One region of the Lacticaseibacillus jixiensis genome, then DNA from elsewhere that is predicted to be linked to it. Evidence: riboswitches for the same ligand, from Rfam matches in the RefSeq annotation. Region 1 holds a riboswitch; each other region holds the start of a gene.
The links. A riboswitch is a leader RNA that binds a small molecule or an ion and turns the genes downstream of it on or off. The one in region 1 is predicted to bind thiamine pyrophosphate.
Positions count from the first base shown of each region.

Region 2: it holds a riboswitch for thiamine pyrophosphate, as region 1 does, so the genes downstream of both, thiM (hydroxyethylthiazole kinase) here and thiT (energy-coupled thiamine transporter ThiT) in region 1, are expected to answer to the same signal.
Region 3: it holds a riboswitch for thiamine pyrophosphate, as region 1 does, so the genes downstream of both, thiW (energy coupling factor transporter S component ThiW) here and thiT (energy-coupled thiamine transporter ThiT) in region 1, are expected to answer to the same signal.

Region 1 is NZ_BAAFPR010000011.1:10,623-13,898, forward strand. It holds gene cls (cardiolipin synthase) at 1-1,166, shown strand, start outside; TPP riboswitch at 1,219-1,315, shown strand; gene thiT (energy-coupled thiamine transporter ThiT) at 1,359-1,958, shown strand; gene ACGG90_RS08500 (DUF4044 domain-containing protein) at 2,605-2,721, opposite strand; gene ACGG90_RS08505 (hypothetical protein) at 2,847-3,173, shown strand.
Region 2 is NZ_BAAFPR010000003.1:193,940-197,215, forward strand. It holds gene ACGG90_RS03275 (Mbeg1-like protein) at 1-519, opposite strand, end outside; TPP riboswitch at 943-1,049, shown strand; gene thiM (hydroxyethylthiazole kinase) at 1,459-2,262, shown strand; gene thiD (bifunctional hydroxymethylpyrimidine kinase/phosphomethylpyrimidine kinase) at 2,450-3,265, shown strand; gene cytX (putative hydroxymethylpyrimidine transporter CytX) at 3,255-3,276, shown strand, end outside.
Region 3 is NZ_BAAFPR010000018.1:46,237-49,512, reverse strand. It holds gene thiE (thiamine phosphate synthase) at 1-481, opposite strand, end outside; gene ACGG90_RS10960 (hydroxyethylthiazole kinase) at 478-1,320, opposite strand; gene thiW (energy coupling factor transporter S component ThiW) at 1,301-1,831, opposite strand; TPP riboswitch at 1,904-1,995, opposite strand; gene ACGG90_RS10950 (hypothetical protein) at 2,098-2,691, opposite strand; gene ACGG90_RS10945 (hypothetical protein) at 2,753-3,276, opposite strand, start outside.

The DNA of each region.
Region 1 (3,276 bases):
TGATCGGCCATGGTCAAGCTGCCGGGGTGCCAGAACTTGTGCGCAGCTTGTTGCGCACCGATGCGGCGCTGATCACCACCATGAATGATGTGCAACTGTTGTCGTCGCGGCAGACTTTTACACGCTGCTTGTTTGACGATATCCAACAAGCCGTTGATCATATCCACATCGAAGCCTACACCATTGAGCCGGATCAAACCGGCAAGGCGTTGCGCGATTTACTGATCCAGAAGGTGCAAGCTGGCGTGAAGGTGCGCTTGATGTATGATGCATTTGGCTCGCATCGCTTGAATGCCCGCTTCTGGAAGCCGTTGCGGCAAGCTGGCGGACAAGTGGTGCCGTTTTTTGCGACCAGAATGGCGCGCTTTAACCCGCGGATCAACTTCCGCAATCATCGTAAACTGGCGGTGATCGACGGGCGCATCGGGTACATGGGCGGCTTTGATATCGGCAGCTCGCCTAAGCGGTTGGCCATCACGCGCGACATGCAGCTGCGGGTGATCGGCCAGGCGGTGGCGGTGTTGCAGGCGCGGTTTTTCATGGATTGGAACACCACTGCCAAGGTGCAGAAGGTGCATTTTCAACATAGTTATTTCCCAGATCCTGCCGATCACGGCACCACGACGATGCAAATCGTTTCCAGCGGTCCTGAATTGGCCTATGAAACCTTGAAGTTAGGCTATTTGCGCCTGATCGCCATGGCCAAAAGCAGCGTCTGGATCCAAACGCCGTATTTCGTGCCAGACGACAGCTTAATGGATGCCTTGTTGATCGCCATCAACGCCGGTATCGATGTGCGCATCATGGTGCCGCACCACACCAATCAGCCGATGATGGCCAAGGCCTCGCGGTTTTATTTGGATCGCATCGTGTTAGGCGGCGGGCGCGTGTATGAATACGAGCCGAGTTTCTTGCATGCCAAAACGGTCATCGTCGACGCGCGCATCTTGGCAACAGGCACGGCAAATTTCGATATTCGCAGTTTCAAGTTGAATTTCGAAATCGCTGCGTTCTTGTATGACGCCGACAAGGCCAACCAAGCTCGAGCGTTGTTTAAACAAGACATGCGCGCTGCAACGCTGTGGCAAGCTTCTGACGTGGCCAATCAAAGCCGCATGCAGCGCTTGACGGCAGAGCTGGCTCGGTTATTGGCGCCGATCTTGTAGCTTGTCAGCACAAGTGGTCTATGTTATGATGCATCTGTTATTAATTTAAGAGCCCGTCACAAAGGGGAGCCATTGGCTGAGAGTGGGGAAACCCAGACCCTTCGAACCTGTTCGTTAATACGAGCGTAGGGATTGTGAACGTCGTTTTCATACGACCTTCTTTGTGCAGGCTTGCCAAAGGAGGTTTTTTGTATGCACCAATCGAAGCATTTGCAAGTTGTTCTTGAGGTGGCCATCATGGCTGCTTTTGCCATGGCGCTGGAATATTTGCCGCACAAAACCGGCATCAGCTCTGTGGAAATGGTTTATGGTATGATCCCTGTCACAGTCTTGGCCTTGCGCCGCGGCATGCGCCCAGCGATGGCCGCAGGTTTGACTTGGGGAATTTTGGATCTGTTGTTGCGCGGCATCGGCGAAGGCTCGGTGTTGAACTTGTGGCAAGGGTTCATCGAATTCCCAGTGGCTTTCACTGTGGCTGGCTTGGGCGGTTTGTTCTATGCGCCGTTTCAACGGGCGTTGCACGCTGATGCCCAGCACAAAGCGCTGGGTTACGCGATTGCAGCAGTATTAGTAGGCACTTTCGCCAAGTATTTGTGCCACTTCTACGCTGGTTGGGTGTTCTGGGGTTCCTGGGCGCCAAAAGGGATGCCGGCTTGGCTGTACTCGCTGTACATCAATGGTTTGTCTGGTGTCTTCACCAGCTTGTTGACAGCCGTAGTCGTTGGCGCTTTGGTCACGATTGCCAAGCACCTGTTCTTGCCTAAGCTGCAAGCAGGCTTAGCGCAAAGTTAACTGAAACATTCGCCGCTACTTTCAATCTATGCAGATTGAAGGTAGCGGCGTTTTTGGTGGGACCGGACTAGTGAAGCTGCGCGGCGGGGGCGTCAGCGGTGGGCACAGGCAGTGCGGCCGGCTTCAACCGCGCAGAAATTCGCGCGTTTTACGCCTAAGTTTCGAGCCCCGCATCGCTTCGCTTCACTAGTCCTGCGTTATGTGCAACAAGTTAGATACTGGCTGGCTTGACTGTGGTTGGAATAGGCTGTGAAGTAATGTCAATTGTGGTGATTTGCTGTGTTCTCAACTGAATACTGGATCAATTACCAACCTGAATCCTACTGTGGAGGAAATGGCAACCGGGGGCAGCTGGGGCGGAGGCCAAATGGCGTCAGGGGTGTCGTTGTTCTTAGCACCGCAGCGCAACGCGCGGAGGCGCTTAGAACAAGGCGTGTGTCAGAGATCCACTTTGCGTACGGAGCGCGGCGGAGACGCAAAGTTAGCACAGACTGCGCCCATCCCTCTACTTCGGTCGCCACGCCATTTGGCCGTAGTCCCAGCTGCCCCCGGTTGCCATTTCCGGCCCCATAAGAAAAGCCCCTGCACCACAGCAACAGCTGCAGTCCAAGGACTCGTGTGATATTAACGTTGTTGTGCGTTCTGGTCAGCCTGTAAATACACTCACTGCTGCCAACAGGGAGCCCAGGATGGTCACGATGAGCATTGCCCAAGCTGCAATGTGGGTGATCCACCAGAACTTGGTATGTGGTTCTCGCTTCATGAAGCCGCCTCCTTGCCGATATTCTCTCTTGTAGTGTACACGCCTTAAGAGCGGTTGTCTATTGCAGGCTTTTCAAGCGAGCATTTAGCAGGTACACTGAACTTATCAAACAGGAGGTGGGGCAGATGCGGCTGCTTTGGATCATACTGCCAGTAAGCTTGTGGCTGATTTTGCTGGTGCTGGTCGCCAAAGTGCATTACCAGCGAAATTTATTCTATACATTCATGAGCATCGTGTCATTAGTGGCAATTTGGCAGCTGACACAGCGCAGTTTGACCAATTATTTGTGGGTGGTGTTATTTTCCGCCGTTATTGTTGCGATGTTGACGGCGTTCTTACAGCTGGCTCAGCTAGGCGACTTGTTATTTCACCGCTATTTCCACCAACTGGCCCGCATCATGGTCCTGGCCACCACTTGCTGGTGGCTGGGTGCGATTTATTTGACAAAATAGGGCGGACGCCCCACAGCCGCCCACCTGCAATAAACCCTGTCAACCACGGCGTTGGCGGGGTTATTTTGTTACAAATATTAAGAATTCGAATGAGCATGATGGA
Region 2 (3,276 bases), on a different contig from region 1:
AGCATAGGCGGCCAGCGTCCCACCTTTGGAATGGCCGCCGAGGTAGTAAGTGCCAGGGTGTTGCGTATAAACTGTGGCAAAATACGCCAAAGCTGCTTGTTGCGACGGGATCGCCGCCAGGAACGTCATGTTGAAGTCTTCTTTCCAGTCGACGAAGCTGGCGCGGGTGCCGCGATAACTCACGTAATACAACTGCGGCGCCAGGGCAAAAGTCACCGCCGAGAATTCTTGTTGGCGATCCGCGTCCAAACGTGCCACTGGCGCCAACCACTGCACATTGCGATAGCGCGGGGATGCCGCTGCTGCGGCCAACAGTTGCCGATTGCCTGCTTCTTGCCAGGTGCCTTGCACCAAGCGAGCCTGTGCTTGCGGCGTTAATGAGCCCAGGCGTCCGCTGGTGTGCGGCGTAAAGGCACAATACGCTAGTTGCGCCAAAATCGCTGCATCAACCACGCTTAGCGGCGCTTCGGCAAAAGTGGCAGTGCCATATTCGTGAAGATAATCGATCATCGTGGCCATGTGCGCGGCCCCTTTCCGGTAGTTTCTGCGCATAGTGTACCACGGTTGCTCAGCAATCGGGTAGAACCGGACAGGCATTGCTCCGGCGCACGAGGAAGGCGTCGGCGCAGGCGGTGCGGCCGGCTTCAACCACGCAAAGTACGCGTGTTTTACGCCTAACTTTTGAGCTTTGCACTCGCCTGCGGCTCGCCTTACAAAGCTCAAAAGTTGCCGCGGGTGACATCGAGTAAGCCTCGCAAAAGGCGCGAGTCTCACTTGATGTCACCCGTTTCACGGCCTGACCGACGCCTTCCTCGTGCGCCTGCGCAACGCCTGTTCTCCAGTATTTGGATCAGGATTGTGATTTCTTTGGGAGAGTTCGCCGAAGAATCTAGATGGCGCTTCCAGTACAACTGTGTTATCCTAAAGCCAATTAAATAATTAATTGAACACTAGGGGCGCCGCCAGTAGCGGCCGAGATAAGCATACACTGCTTGGTCCCTTGGAACCTGTAAGTTAGGACTTGCGTAGGGAAGTGTCGTGAACTGTTTTTTTTCAGTAGCGTCGCAAATCCTGCGGCGCTATTTTTTGTGCCCAGAGCGAAGTGGCGCGCACTTAGCCGAGTACGATGGCGTAGCTAAATGTACCCGCATTGCGCCACGCAGCTCGACGAAGAAACCAGAGTGAAGCAGCCCGAACTTAGCGGTGGATATAAGGCGGGATGGCAGTTGGGCGGTTTTGGCCCAATTGACGTCACGACTTATATCACGCCGCGTTGGGCTGCGCAGCTCGACGAAGAAACCAGAGCGAAGCAAAGCGCATTTAGCGGCTGATATAAGATGGGATGACGCAAAGGCGTTCTTTGCCTTGGCGGCGTCACGGCTTATATCACTGCCGCGTTGCTTTGCACAGCTCGACGAAGCCCAGTCACAACAACGTTATCTCAAGGAGGAATGTTTTATGAATACTGAATTGTTAGCCCAATTGCAAACGACCCATCCGTTGGTGGTCAACTACGCCAATTTTGTCACACCCAACTTTGTTGCCAATGGCTTGAATGCCTTGGGTGCATCGCCGATCATGACGTTGGCTGAGGAAGAAGCGGATCAGTTGATGACTGCGGCCAACGCGCTAGTGATCAATATCGGCACCATCAACCACACCGACATGCCGCTGGTGTTGGCCTTGGCCGACGCGGCCAAAGCCCATGCCAAGCCGATCGTGCTTGATCCGGTGGCTGTTGGCGCGACCAGTTATCGCGCCGAAGCGGCAAAAAAGTTGCTGGAAGATTACCCGATCAGTGTGATTCGCGGCAATGCAGGCGAAATCGCGTTTTTGGCAGGCATTGAAGCCAACGCGAAGGGCATTGACGCCGGGGATGCTGCTGCGGCACCGGCTGAATTGGCGCAACATTGCGCGCAGAAGTACGGTTGCACCGTGGTGGTTTCCGGCAAAATCGACGCGATCGCCAGCGGCAATAATTTGGCGACGGTATATAACGAAACACCGTTGTTGCCAGCGGTGGTGGGTTCAGGCGACTTGTTGTCGAGCATCATCGGCGCGTACGCAGGCTTGACCGATGACTACTTTGCCGCTGCTTTAATGGGTGCCGCAACGCTTGGGGTTGCTGGCGAACAGACTGCAGCAAAGTTGGAAGCGACGCAAGGCGGGACTTTTGCGGCCCAGCTGTTGGATACTTTGGCGACATTAGATGTTGAGAAACTCAACACACTGACCCGCTACGAAGCCGCTCGCCGTGCCTAGAAACCAGAGCGGAACAGCCCGAACTTAGCGGGTCAGTTAGCCTAGCCATCGTGCTTGGGATGTACTTTGTCCCGAGTACGATGGCGTAGCTAAATGCACCCGCGTTGGGCTGTGCAGCTCGACGAGAAACCAGAGCAGAGCAAAGCGCACTTAGCGGTGCTCGACGAAACCCAATAAGGAGAACAACATGGACCAATTTCCTCAAGCATTATCGATCGCCGGTTCCGATTCCGGCGGCGGGGCCGGCATGCAAGCTGACCTCAAGACGATTCAATCGCGGCACGTTTTTGCCACCACGGTGTTGGTGGCGATCACTGCGCAAAATACCCTCGGCGTGCAAGATTCGCTGGCTTTGCCAGAAGCAATGATCGATGCGCAATTTGCCAGCTTGGCCGCAGATCTGGCCATCCGCGCTTGCAAAACCGGGATGCTTGCTGACGTGCCCACGGTGCGCGCAGTCGTTCGCAACCTTAAGCGTTACGACTTCGGCCCGCTGACAGTCGATCCGGTGATGATCGCCAAAGGTGGTGCGTCGCTGTTAAGCGAAGATGCCATTGCCGTGGTCCGCGACGAATTATTACCATTGGCGACTTTGGCGACACCGAATTTACCTGAAGCCCAGAAGCTGGCTAACATGACGATCACCACCACTGATGATATGAAAGAAGCAGGGCGGCGCATCCTGGCCACTGGCGCGCAGAACGTCATCATCAAAGGCGGCCACCTTGAAGACAGCGACTCAGCTAGCGACTATGTTTTGTTGGCCAGCGGCGAAGACTTCTGGATGCCGGCCAAGCGCGTTGACACGATCCGCACGCATGGCACCGGCGACACCTTGTCGGCTTGCATCACCGCCGAATTGGCCAAAGGGCGCGACTTGGCAGGCGCCATTCGCACCGGCAAAGCCTATGTAGAAGCGGCGATCAAAGACGGCATCATTGTTGGCCACGGGCATGGGCCGTTGAATCACTGGGCATATCCGGAGGACGCATATGAAAACTAGTCTCAAAGACA
Region 3 (3,276 bases), on a different contig from region 1:
CGATCGGAATGGCAACTTCGTGAGCAATCGCCGTCAGAGTAGAAAGCGTTGTGCGAATCGCGTGGGCTTTGGTTTGGGTCGGGTAAATCGCACCGACGCCGAGGTAGTCAGCGCCATCTGCCGCAGCTTGCTTGGCAGCGGCAACGGTTTTGCTGGAGACGCCTAAGATTTTATCCGGGCCTAATAATTGGCGGGTGACGGCAACAGGCAGCTCATCATCGCCGATATGGACCCCGGCGGCATCAACAGCCAAGCAGACATCAACGCGATCATCGATGATCAACGGCAGCTGGTAGCGATCCGTGATGGCCTTGACTTGCAAGGCCAAGGCATAGTAGGCTCGCGAGCTCAGGTTTTTCTCCCGCAGCTGGACCATGGTCACGCCATTGGCACAAGCAGCTTCAACCTTAGCCAGAAAATCAGCAGTGGAATCTTGATAGCGATTCGTCACCAGATATAATTTCAGATTACTTGGATTCATAGGGATGCTCCTTTGATATTAGCTGTCCAATCCGAGTTGCAGCCTAATAATGACAGCTGGTCGATAACATGCAAACGAAACGTGGCCAGCCCGGCTTGCAGTGCCATGGCCTGCGCCGCTTCGCCGCAACAGTTGAAGTAACTGACCGCCAAGCAGGTGGCCGCAAACGACTCGATGCCATTGCCTAAATTAGCGGCGATTAAAGCCCCGACAATGTCGCCGGTACCAGTGAAGCGGTCGAGTTGCGAAACGCCATTGTCAAGGCGCCAAGCGTATGTCGCAGAAACCACCAGATCAGTTGGTCCAGTCGCCAAGAAAATCGTATGCGGATAACGTTTGCTGAACGCACGCAGGTGATCGGCCAGTTCTGTTAGTGCCAATGCTGCGCTGTCAGCTTGATGATTGTCGACACCGCGTGCACGACTGGGCAAACCGACCAGATGTCGCATTTCGCCTAAGTTGCCTTTGACAACAGTGGGGGCATCGGCTAATAACTGTTGGCCTAAGGCAGCGCGAATGGAGCTGGCGCCGATGCCGACCAAATCGATTACAACTGGTTGCCGGTGTGCTTTTGCAGTGGTGCTGGCCAAGCGAATGCTGGCTTCGCGAGCAGCCGATAAGTGTCCTAAGTTTAACAACACGGCATCGCTTTGGGCCATAAAATCAGCCAATTCACGAGGATCATCGGCCATGACCGGTTTGGCATTAACGGCTAATAAGGCATTGGCAACGATTTCCACAGAGATCTCGTTGGTCAAACACTGCACCAATGGGGGCGTGGTAAACGGCAACGATTGCTTGAAGACGGCTGGAAATTGTTCAATCAGTGACTTTGGCATGGACGACTCCTTTGAAGATCCGCTGCAGCTTTGCCGTCATCCCTAAGCGGTCAAGTTGATACAACACGACTAAGCCGATGATCGATCCGGAAATCGACCCGCCAAAAAACCGCGGCGTGTAGACAAACCAATACAAGGCTTGGGTACTGCCGGTGAACCAAACCATCACGGGAAATGATGCCAGCGACCCGATCAAGCCGGTGCCGATGATTTCACCGATCGCAGCCCCCCAATTGTGCTTGGCTAAGCGATAACCCCAACTGGCCAATACCGCGCCAAACACCGCCCCAGTCAAGGCCAATGGGGGGATGCCCATCAAGCCCATGCGGATGATGCCGCAGATCAAAGCCATTAACGTCGCATACAGCGGCCCCATGATTGCCGCAGCCAAGACATTCATCACGCTGGACATTGGCGCCATGCCTTCGATACGAAACAGTGGCGACAACACGACGTCTAAGGCGATCATCATCGCCAGAATTGCCAGACGCTGTACATTTGATTTTCCCATACAAAAAAACCTCCACTTTCTCTGAATCGAGTAACTGGAGGCACACTGAAGATACAAGAAAACACCGCACGTCACGTGCAGATGTGATCTACCTACGCCAGCATTACCTGGATCAGGTTCGATGGGTATAATCTCAGCCTTGTACAGCACCCCAGATACACGTATTCAATTGGTTCGAGTGTAACAGGTGACAAGACAAAATGCAAACAGTTATGCAATCGCATGAACTAAACTTGTGATCAGCAAATCCGAGAGCTGCAACCGGATTATCGATAGATATCTGTTACGGTTTTCGTGATTTTATCCCATGATGCCAGTGAATCTTGAGTTTGCATCGAGCCATATTGAGCAACGACTTCGTATTGGTTTCCAGACTTAGGGATAACGGTATACACGTTGAGCCCCTTAGCCCCACCATATGTATCAATCACGAATGAGCCATCGCTTTGAACGCCCATTGTGTTGTTTACCAATTTTTGATCCGCAATTTGACTCTCGTCGAAGGTTTTATCTGCTTCCCAAATGATGGTTTCGACAGTTTCGAAATCACGACTTGTTAGCGGCTTGATCGTTGCTTGAGTACTAGAGGCAGCGGCACTTGAACTTGCCGCAGCGCTGGATGCAGCAGCTCGGGATTCGGCGTCGGCCTTTGCTTTGGAACTTGCCGCAGCTTCTGAGACAGCTTTGGCTTTGGATTCAGATGAGGCTTTTTGCTTTGAAGCTGATTCAGCTTTTGCGCGGGAGACAGAGGCCGATTTGTCTTTGGAACTGTTTGAGTCTTTTGCTGACGAATTGTTGCCGCAAGCAGACAGTAAGAGTGTGGTCATGGCAATAATGGTAAAGGCGGTTAGCTTTTTCAATGCGATGATCTCCTTGTGAGGTAAGTGTTTAGCCGGTTACTGTATGAATCGAGCTTCAGGATCACCATAGATGCCGACTGTTGTCCTTGGATCTGAGATCCTTGACTTTGCCGTTGGAGCCCAGTTTACCGACTTTATTACCACCGAAATCCCGAGCGTAACCGTCTGAATTAACGACACGGGTACGTCCGCTAGAATCTTTGTAGGTGCCCAAGTCGCCGCCTTTGTGCGCTGTGGGGCCGTATGATGTGCCAGTTGTGACATGCAGACTGAAGTGGTCAAGAATCGAGAAGATGAATCTTGCAATGATGGTGACATATTTGGCGAGGAACATACTGAGGCGCCATAACAATATCGCAAATGCAGCGAAGTACAATACGATCGCTGGAAACAAAACCACCATTGTTCCAACAAAAACAATCAGATAGTTGAGTAAAGGAATCAGGCCCAGTACCAGTGGGATAATGAACAGTTTCCAACGTCCGATGAGAAAGAATGCGCTTAAAGGTGTGAAATATTCCTTGGTCCGCATTAATAGCCAAGCCAGATATCGATTGGATAACCGAGACTTTCTGGCAACATTGG